DNA from 2 places in the Chelatococcus sp. HY11 genome. Region 1 is predicted to be linked to the other one. Evidence: riboswitches for the same ligand, from Rfam matches in the RefSeq annotation. Region 1 holds a riboswitch; the other holds the start of a gene.
The links. A riboswitch is a leader RNA that binds a small molecule or an ion and turns the genes downstream of it on or off. The one in region 1 is predicted to bind thiamine pyrophosphate.

Region 1 (5,134 bases):
GGTTCAGCGCGTCGTCGAGATCCGGATAGGCCTTGATGAACAGCTTCCAACCTTCTTCCGGATGGTTCGTGAGATAGATCGCCCCTTGTTCCACCGCGTCAAGGAAGCGGGTGAGGCGGCTGTCCTTTAGGAGATCGGGGCGCGTCACGAAAATCAGTTCGTCGTAAGCCGGAACGCCGCTGTCTTCCGGCAGGAAGGCGCGCCCCTCATGCCCCTTGAGGCGCATCTGCGTCAGCTCGAAATTGCGAAAGCCGCCGATGGTGGCATCGACCTGGCCACTGATCAGCGAGGGGGACAACGCGAAATTGACATTGACGAGTTCGACATCGCCCTTGTCGACGCCGACCGAGGCCAGCATGCGCTGGAGGAGAGCATCCTCGAAGCCGGACACGGAGAAGCCAATCTTCTTGCCCTTCAGGTCCGCCAATGACTTGATGGGGCCATTCGCCAGCACGGTCACGGTGTTGAGCGGCGTTTCCACAAGGGTGCCGAAGCGGACGAGGGGGATGCCCGCCGCGTGGTCGAGATAGAGGCTTGGCTGGTAGTGCACGCCAATGTCGGCCTGGCCGGATGCGATGGCACGCGGCACGATCGACGGATCCGACGGCGGCAGCAGCTCGACGTCGAGGCCCGCCTTGGCGAAGAGGCCAAGCTCCTTGGCCACCACCATGGGGGCGTGGTCCGGATTGACGAACCATTCGAGCAAGACCTTGATCTTTTCGACCTTATCCGGAGGGGCGGCCGAAGGCGTCGTCTGCGCGAAGGCGCCCGTGGCCGTTGCGAGACCGAGGGCGATTGTGAGAAGGGCTCTGTGGATCATGGCGTGTTCCTGTGCGCGGGGCGGTTCAGGTGTTCTGGGCCCAGGGGGTGAGACAGGGGGTGAGGCGATCGACGATGCCTCGCAGCGCGAGCGTCATCGCGGCCAGAATCAGCATCGCGGCAAACATCGTCTCGGTCTGCATGCGGGCATTGGCCTGTACCATGACAAATCCTAGACCGGCCGACGCGCCGACCCATTCGCCGACAACCGCGCCAAGCGGCGCGAGCGGCGCCGCGACCTTGAGGCCAGAGGCAAGGCCGGGCAGGGCGAGCGGCAGGCGCACATGAACGAGCGTCTGCCAGTGGGTGGCGGTCGTCAGGGCCGTCGCATCGAGCAGGTCGGGATCCGTGCGCCGGAGCCCGTCGGCAAAGGCCGAGGCCACCGGAAAGAAGATGATGATCGTCGTCATCACCACCTTGGAGGCGAGGCCGAAGCCGAACCACAGCACCAGGACCGGCGCGAGGACGAAGACGGGAAAGGACTGCAGCACCAGCACAAGCGGCCATACGAGCCTGCCGAGACGGGGCAGGGCCGCGATGGTGATCGCGGTGCCGATGCCCAGGGAGGCCCCCAGCGCAAAGCCCGCCAAAATCTCCCACAGGGTGGTGAGGCTGTTCGTCAGGAGAAATGACGGCTGGCGCAAGAAAACCGCGGCGACCTCCAGCGGCGGCGGCAGGATATAAGCCGGCGGCCGGGCCATCCAGATCAGGGCTTGCCACGCTACGACAAGCGTTGCTGCGATGCGAAGGGCGGCCAGGGTGACGCGCATGCCGTCCAGCCTCAGGACGCTTCGCGGCGCGGAGGGGCGAGGGGGGCAGGACGCGGTCTTGCAAGGCACATGGCGTGAACCCCAGCGAACGAGCCAGGATCAGGGCGATGCGAAGACGAGAGCGGGGTGTCGGGAAAGCCCATGTTCCGTTCCTACGCCGGCATCACCCGGATCAGGTTCAAGGGTCCAGCTCACCGCTATCTCAGTGCCGTACGGCACCCCCCTCGGAATGTGACAACTCTATGGGAAAAGCCCGGACGGCTGTCAAGCGGAGCCTTGGAACGAGTCCACCCGCGGGATGGTGCCGCCCGCCGCTCATTATTCTGCTGCATCGCGCGCCCTTATGCTGGCAGTTGCGGATAATCCCGCAACCTTCACCGATGCAGGGAGTTGATCCTCGATCAGAGCCTTAATCCGGGTTTTTTAATCAGATCTGCTTACGCAACTGCGGGCGGCGGTAACATTTTGAAAGGATTAACCATGATAGCCTGCGCGAAATCATGGTGAACCCTCGATAGCATCGGTAGGAACTCTATATGCGGCACATGGTCTTGATCGCGACGGCCTGGATGATGGGAACGGGCGCTGCGGCGGCGAATTTCACGCAGTGCATCAGCCAGATCAGGGCAGATGCAGCGCGCGCCGGCATCAGCCAGAACGTCATTGCCCAGGCATTGGCCATCAACCAGCCGGACGACAAGGTCCTGCGGCTGTCCAAGGTCCAGCCGGAATTCAAGACGCCGATCTGGGACTACATGGGCTTCCTCGTCGATGAGGAGCGCGTGCGGGATGGGCAGGCGATGATGCGCAAATACGATCGCGTCCTGCGCGCAGCCGAGCAGCGTTTCGGGGTCGATCGCCATGTCATCGCCGCGGTGTGGGGGGTCGAGACCAATTTCGGGTCGGAGGCGGGGGACAACTTTCTCCCGCATGCCCTCGCGACGCTCGTCTGCGAAGGGGGGCGGCGCCAGGCCTTCTGGCGCGGCGAGCTGATGGCCGCGCTCAAGCTCGTCGACCAGGGCGATCTTACGCTTGACGAGCTCTACGGGTCATGGGCGGGCGCCTTCGGCCAGACCCAGTTCATTCCCACCACCTACCAGCGGCTGGCGGTCGATTTTGACGGCGACGGACGCCGCGATCTCGTCAAGTCGGTTCCTGATGCCCTGGGGTCGACGGCGAATTACCTCAAGCGGGCGGGCTGGCGCACCGGCCAGCCATGGATGATCGAGGTCGCTGTACCATCGGGTTACAAAGGCCCCACGGGCCGCAACAACCGGGCCTCGCTCGCGACCTGGGCCGGCCGGGGCGTGACGCGCGCCGATGGCCGCCCGCTCTCGGGCGACGGAGAGGCGGGGCTTCTGTTGCCAGCGGGGCCCAACGGGCCGGGCTTCCTCGTCTATCCCAATTTCAATGCCATCTATGCCTATAATCAAGCGGAATCCTACGCGCTCGCGATCTCGCATCTCGCCGATCGGATGGCTGGACACCCCGCGTTACGGACGCCGTGGCCCACGGATGACCCCGGCCTGTCGCGCGCCCAACGCCTCCAGTTGCAGAAGCTACTGGCCGCCCGTGGCTACGATGTGGGGGTGCCGGACGGCAAGATCGGCGCCCAGTCCCGCGCGGCGATTGCCGCCGCCGAGCAGGCCATGGGCATGCCGGCAACAGGACGTGCCGGCAGCAAGATCTATCGCGCGCTTGGCGGCCGGTAGCGCGAGAGTTATCGCTGACAGCAGCGCAAGTGAAACGATTATCGTGCGTGGCTGTCCATCGGGACAGTCACGCATATGTATTTATTAGCCGGCTTTTTATCGCGGGTTTGGTTGGCAAAATGGAGAGCAGGGTCTTTTCGATCGCCGGATGCTGCCGGTTTATTCGCGTTAATTTGCAATAATATATTGAATTATATTGATTTTCTTAAAAATGCGACAGCTGCCGGCGTGGCCCGGTTCGCCAGTTTCCACGGCAGCGACTGTAAGAGCGGCGGGTTGTTATTTAGCTGGCAACTTATTTTTCGCCTTGAGATCAAGCGAAGCTCGAGGATATCCCGGCAGATTTAGCTCAGCGGCCGAAGGTACGGCAGCGCGGGTCCCCGGCGTCGCGCGGCGACGGGAAGGGGATCTATGAACGGTGGGGGCCTTGGTCCTTCCCTGCTGGCCGCAACATGGCTATTGCCTGTCGCTCTTGGAAAGCCAAGCCGGGGAAACCCGGCCTGACAACGGCCGCCGGGATAACGCGAACCGAGAGTGCGTTCTCGCAGCTGAATGTCGATTGGCTTAACCCGCGTCGCGCCCTCACGTTTCGCTGCGTCAGCGGGCGGGAGGAGATGTTCGTCCGTGTGGTGAATGAGAGACCCCAATTCCCGGGATCAGGCCTGGTTTGATGAGGCGATAGGCAGTTCCTGACAAATTTATTCCCCGTTATCCATAAGCGTCCCTTTGGATTGCCATGGAACAAACAGTGAATTAATGAGAACAAATAGAAAACATAGAGGAGCAGGACGATGGTTCAGTGGTTCTTCGGTCGGGTGATCGAACTCGCCTCTCTCGGTCTCTTCGTCGGCATGATCGGCGTTTGGGCAAGCGCTCTGGGTCTGCCCGCCTGATGTCTCTGCGGATCGCCGCGCGGTTTCGCGCGACGGCTTCGCAGAAGTTGCCTCGCTGCCGGCAGAGAGCTTTCGGAACAGGAGTTGCGGTTGCGCTGCCACGCCAGAGACCGCATCTCACCAGATATCGTAATGGACAGATAAGCTTGTTGGCGCGATGTTAGGCGCGGCCCAACAGGCAGGGGGCGTGATCGGCGCCTTCCGGATCGATCCGGCTTTCGCCATGGGATGACTGGCGAGAGTTCAGGTGAGTTTGCCGTCGCCCTTCTGCGCTCGGGTCTCAAAGCCGTTTGCTAAAAAGCACGGGGGCAAGACAATGAGCCGGTTTTCATCTTGGCGCGCATCTTTTGTCCGGACATGCGGTGCGGCCGTGATTGGCGCGTCGCTGGTAGCGACCGTCGCATCATCTGATGTCGAGGCTCAGGCTCTCGCGCCCGCGCCAGAAGGCGCGACCAAACGCACGGGTCGTGTTCTCGGCGAGGCGCGCGAATTCATGGTCGCCGCCGCCAATCCGCTGGCAGCGGAGGCCGGACGCGAGATACTGCGCGCCGGGGGCAGCGCGGTGGACGCTGCGATCGCGGTGCAGCTTGTCCTCAATCTGGCCGAGCCGCAGAGCTCCGGCCTCGGTGGCGGCGCCTTCATGCTGCACTGGGATGCGGCAAAGCGTGCGCTCGTGACCCTTGATGGTCGCGAAACGGCGCCCGCATCCGTGACGCCGGAGCTCTTCCTGACGGCGGACGGCAACGCGATGCCTTTCATGGAGGCTGTTGTCGGCGGCCGTTCGGTCGGTGTGCCCGGCACGCCGCGCCTGCTGGAGGCGGCCCACAAGCGCTGGGGACGATTGCCCTGGGCGCGCCTGTTCGAGCCGGCGATCCGGCTGGCGGAGGATGGCTTCGCGATTTCTCCACGGCTCAACGGGTTGCTGGGCCAGGAGCAGGCG
Region 2 (5,134 bases), 1.6 Mb from region 1:
TCCGGAGGTAGGGCTGATCAACGTTCAGCCCGCGAACCTGCCTCCTGGAACACTGCCTCCTGGAACACTGCCTCTTGGGACGCGGCCTCTTGGGACGCTGCGTCTTGGGTCACCCGCGCGGGTGACCCAGCTGCGGGCTTGAACCCGGATTCAACGAACCGTTCCCGGCAATCCGCCTCAAGGCCGATAAAGCACACGATAGGCTGGTTTGACCAGCCGGCCGACCGGGTCAAAAAATGCCGGTTCCAGCACGATCGAGACGATCCGCAAGGCATCGATCTGCCGCAAGGCCAATGTCGCGTTGAGCGCCTCGAGGCTCGCCGCGCTCGTGAGCTCAGCGAGCGGCGTGCTATGGCGCCCGCCGTCATCACCGGTTTCCACCATGATCTGGTCCTCAAATCAATTAAACAACTGGCCTGACAATCCATTTTGGCAACCCCAGTTCCAGACCATGCGTGGGGAGCGAGCATTTGCGCGGGATGCGATGCTTTTCACGCGAGCAGACATCAGATCTTGCATCCTCCGCGCCCTGCAACCATCTAAGCAGGTTCCCCCTCGTCCACGCCTCGCGGTCGAGGTCCACTAGAGGGAGCGTGATGTCGACAGAGGCTGTCTCGCCTCGCCGGGCCTCAAGCCCGGGGCAAGCCTTCGATACCACGTTCCGGGAACGGAGCCTTTTCAACGTGTCCTTCCTCAAACCGCCCGTCGACGATCTGCCAAACCTGCCGGAAAGCCTGCCCAATGCCTTACGCCAAGCAGCTCCTTTCCCGGAGGCGCTGACGCACAAGCCATCGCTCGCGCATGTCGACACCTGGATCTTTGATCTCGACAACACACTCTATCCGCACGACGCCAAGCTCTGGCCACAGGTCGACCTCCGGATCACCCTGTTCCTCGTGGAGCTTTGCGGCCTCGACGGGATCTCGGCGCGCGCGCTGCAGAAATACTACTACCATCGCTATGGAACGACCCTGCGTGGCCTGATGGAGGAGTACGGAATCGATCCGGAAGAGTTCCTCGAATTCGCCCATAGCATCGACTACTCATCGCTTCTGCCTAATCCCCTTCTTGGGGAGGCCATCGCTGCTCTGCCGGGCCGCAAGCTGATCCTCACCAACGGTTCACGGGCGCACGCGGAAGCCGTCGCACTCAAGCTCGGCATCCGCGAGCATTTTGAGGACGTGTTCGACATCGTCGCATCCGGCTTCGTGCCCAAACCGGAGCAGAGCACCTATGAGCGTTTTCTTGATCGCCATAATGTCGATCCGGCAGGCGCGGTGATGTTCGAAGACATCGAAAAGAACCTCGTCGTGCCCCACGCGCTGGGCATGGCGACCGTGCTCGTCCTGCCGAAGACCCTCGACCCCTTCCGGGAGGCGGAGGAACAGGCCCCCATGATCGCGCCTCATATCGATTTCATGACCGACGACCTCGCCGATTTTCTTGGGCGCATGCGTGACCGTCGAGGCGAACCGTAAAGGTTTGAATCAACAAGGGCGCCTTTCAACGCCCTTGTTCGCTTCCGCCAGTCTCGGCGTTCTTTTCAGTTGACCAAGTTTTTGTGCGGCCAATCCTTTATTTGGCGAAGCGCCCCTCGTATTTGAACTGCGGCGCCGCCTTCAACTGGTCCTTCGTCGCATTCATGCGTGCATTCCACTTCTTGTCCGCCTCGCTCCACGTCAGCATCAGCGCGGACGGAGCAACAGCAACGTAATGCGTGCCCATGCCGAGGAAGCCCCCTACAGAGAGGATGTAGGCACGGATCGACGTCCCATCGACAACCGCGTCCTCGATCTCGCCAACGTTCTCGTCGCCGGCGTTCCTGACATTCAGCCCTTTGAGCGAACTGGCCAATGCCCCTTGCTCAACTGTGACAAAGCTTGGCCCCTGAGCAGGCGTCGGTGCATTCTGTGCAAACGCCGCCGTCGAAAGTCCAATAGCCGCGATTACAACTGCGATCCGAACCATACTTAAATCTCCTGAAATTCACAGCGGATGGATATCCGTATTTCCGTTATTGAGAATGGCGTCGGTACGATTTTGTTCCATGGCTCTATTTCGCCATGTGTTCTTTGTTTTTGCGATAATTTGTAAGTTCTTCCCGCGCAAAAGCCGCTCACCAACGGACCTGCCGCAGTGAGTCCATCGCCGGCTCCGCAGGCGCATTGACAGCACGGTCATAACCGCTCATTCTCATCGCCTGTTCCGAGGGGGGCCCCGTGAGGGGGCTGAGATTCCGCCGGCTTGTGAAAGAGCACCGCGGTGACCCTTAGGACCTGATCCGGGTCATGCCGGCGAAGGGACGGAAAAGGTGCAAGGCTCCTCACGATTCCATCAGATCGCTGTCACCCGGATCTTCTCAAACCAGGAGTGCATCCGCTTGAACCCAATTTCGATCCTGTCGGATCGGAAATGGGCTCGCTCGACCGCATCGTCTTCACGCGAAGCCCTATCCACTTCGCTTGAGAATGCCGTGGGCGGAGGCTCTCCTCATTAACGAACCGGGGCGCCTTCGCTCCGGCGAGGGTTCTCCGGAAAAGGAGATCCATGAACATTCATCAGCCATCCAAGGCGCATGCGAAAGCGCGCCAGACCATCACCCCAACGCCCGCAGCCGTCACCACCGGCGCCGTCGCGGGATCGGCCAAGATCTATTCCACCGCGCCGGATCATCCCGAGATCCGCGTTCCCTTCCGCGAAATCGCGCTTGATCCCGCCTCCGGCGAGGCCCCGTTCCGTGTCTATGACACTTCCGGCCCCTTCACCGACCCTGGGGCCGCCATCGATCTCAACAGCGGCCTCGCCCAGCCCCGCGCGCCATGGCTCGCGACGCGCAGCCTGACCGCGATCGCGCCACGCGCGGTGAGACCGGAGGACAACGGCAATATCGCCCCTGACAAGCTTGTCGCGCCCTGCCCAGCCGAACGCGCCGTGCTGTCCGGCCGAGCCGGGCAGCCGGTCACGCAGCTCGACTATGCCCGCGCCGGCATTATCACCGAGGAGATGGTCTATATCGCCCATCGCGAGAATCTAGGCCGCGCGGCGATGCTCGCGGGTGCGCAGGAGCGCCGCGCCGACGGCGAGGACTTCGGCGCCGCCATCCCCAGCTTCATCACGCCGGAATTCGTGCGCGAGGAGGTGGCGCGGGGCCGCGCGGTCATCCCCGCCAACATCAATCATCCCGAGCTCGAGCCCACCATCATCGGCCGCAACTTCCTGGTGAAGATCAACGCTAATATCGGCAATTCGGCCGTCACCTCCTCGGCCGCCGACGAGGTGGAGAAGCTGGTTTGGGCCATCCGCTGGGGTGCCGACACGGTGATGGACCTTTCCACCGGGCGCAATATCCACAATATCCGCTCGTGGATCATGCGCAACGCGCCCGTGCCCATCGGCACGGTCCCGATTTACCAGGCGCTGGAGAAGGTAGACGGCGACCCGGCGAAGCTCGACTGGGAGGTGTTCAAGGACACGCTCATCGAACAGGCCGAGCAGGGCGTGGACTATTTCACGATCCACGCCGGCGTGCGTCTGGCCTATGTGCCCCTTACGGCGCGGCGCGTCACCGGCATCGTCTCGCGCGGCGGTTCGATCATGGCGCGCTGGTGCCTCTCCCATCACCGGGAAAGCTTCCTCTATGAGCGCTTCGACGAGATCTGCGACATCATGCATCGCTATGACGTCACCTTTTCGCTCGGCGACGGCCTCCGGCCCGGCTCGATCGCCGATGCCAATGACGCCGCCCAGTTCGCGGAGCTCGACACGCTTGGCGAACTGACGAAAGTGGCCTGGGACAAGGGCTGCCAGGTGATGATCGAGGGACCGGGCCATGTGCCGATGCACAAGATCAAGGCCAATATGGACAAGCAGCTCGCCACCTGCGGCGAGGCCCCCTTCTATACGCTCGGGCCGCTGACCACCGACATCGCGCCGGGCTACGACCACATCACCTCCGCTATCGGGGCTGCGATGATCGGCTGGTTCGGCACGGCGATGCTCTGCTATGTCACACCCAAGGAACATCTTGGACTGCCGAACCGGGACGACGTGAAGACCGGCGTGATCACCTACAAGATCGCCGCCCATGCCGCCGATCTCGCCAAGGGCCATCCCGCGGCCAAGCTGCGCGACGACGCCTTGTCCCGAGCGCGCTTCGAGTTCCGCTGGGAGGACCAGTTCAACTTAGGCCTCGATCCGGACACCGCGCGTGCCTTCCACGACGAGACCCTGCCGAAGGAGGCCCACAAGGTCGCGCATTTCTGCTCGATGTGCGGGCCGAAATTCTGCTCGATGAAGATCACGCAGGATCTGCGCGCGGAGGCGCTCGCCATGGAGCCTTCTGCGATCGAGACTCTTGCCGACGACGCCGAGCGCCTCGCGGGCCTTGCCGAAAAGGCGCGCGAGTTCAACGCCAAGGGGGCGGCCATCTACGTACCGGCGGATTAGCGGAATGCCACGCCGATCCCTCCCTTAGGGCCCCTTCGGGGAGGGGGCGGCGCGCCAAAGAGGTCGGGTGGGGCCGCGCGGCCGGGAAATGCTCTGGCGGCCATACATGTGTGGCCGTCCGCTCAGCCGGGTCAGCACCAGAGCGAACCCCACCCGGCGCCTGCGGCGCCACCCTCCCCCGAAGGGGAGGGATCGGCGCGCGGCAACTGACCTGATGGCCCGGCGTGTGGCTGCCAAGGTGCCCTGCCCCCTTCAGGCTGCTTAGACTTCACCGCTGAAACGACAGAGAAGCTACAAATCGGCGCGGAACGCAATAGTCAAGATTTCACACCTAATATCTCTGCCGTCGCGTCAAATAAAATCCCTTTCCTCGTTTTATGAACAACCGTTCATCGATCTGATGCATTTGCCAGAACTTATTATCGTCATAATCGCCAGTTGACCTCGATCATTCGATTCTAGGGGCTCTGTGCTGGGCGGCGGTGCGAATGATAGAGGACCTGACTGATGCGGATGACCCGTTTCGCTTTGCTCGCCGGCACGGTGATAGCGATGCCGATACTACGCGTGGCGGCTGCGCCCCTCGACCCCGCGTTCATGGCCCCATCCATGGACCCTGCACAGCATAGCTTGCCGCGCGTGCCGCCAGACGGAACGCGGCTCCTGATTGCGCAGGGCGCGCCCGACG

Region 2: linked by a shared signal. The riboswitch ahead of thiC (phosphomethylpyrimidine synthase ThiC) and the one ahead of KIO74_RS04775 (ABC transporter permease) in region 1 are both predicted to bind thiamine pyrophosphate.

Annotation. Positions count from the first base shown of each region.
Region 1 covers NZ_JAHBRX010000001.1:988,590-993,723, forward strand. Annotated here, with positions in the region: gene KIO74_RS04770 (ABC transporter substrate-binding protein) at 1-817, opposite strand, end outside; gene KIO74_RS04775 (ABC transporter permease) at 846-1,589, opposite strand; TPP riboswitch at 1,722-1,824, opposite strand; gene KIO74_RS04780 (lytic murein transglycosylase) at 2,126-3,301, shown strand; gene ggt (gamma-glutamyltransferase) at 4,565-5,134, shown strand, end outside.
Region 2 covers NZ_JAHBRX010000001.1:2,560,765-2,565,898, forward strand. Annotated here, with positions in the region: gene argB (acetylglutamate kinase) at 1-11, shown strand, start outside; gene KIO74_RS11705 (hypothetical protein) at 178-384, opposite strand; gene KIO74_RS11710 (pyrimidine 5'-nucleotidase) at 597-1,478, shown strand; gene KIO74_RS11715 (PRC-barrel domain-containing protein) at 1,576-1,968, opposite strand; TPP riboswitch at 2,199-2,320, shown strand; gene thiC (phosphomethylpyrimidine synthase ThiC) at 2,548-4,446, shown strand; gene KIO74_RS11725 (hypothetical protein) at 5,008-5,134, opposite strand, start outside.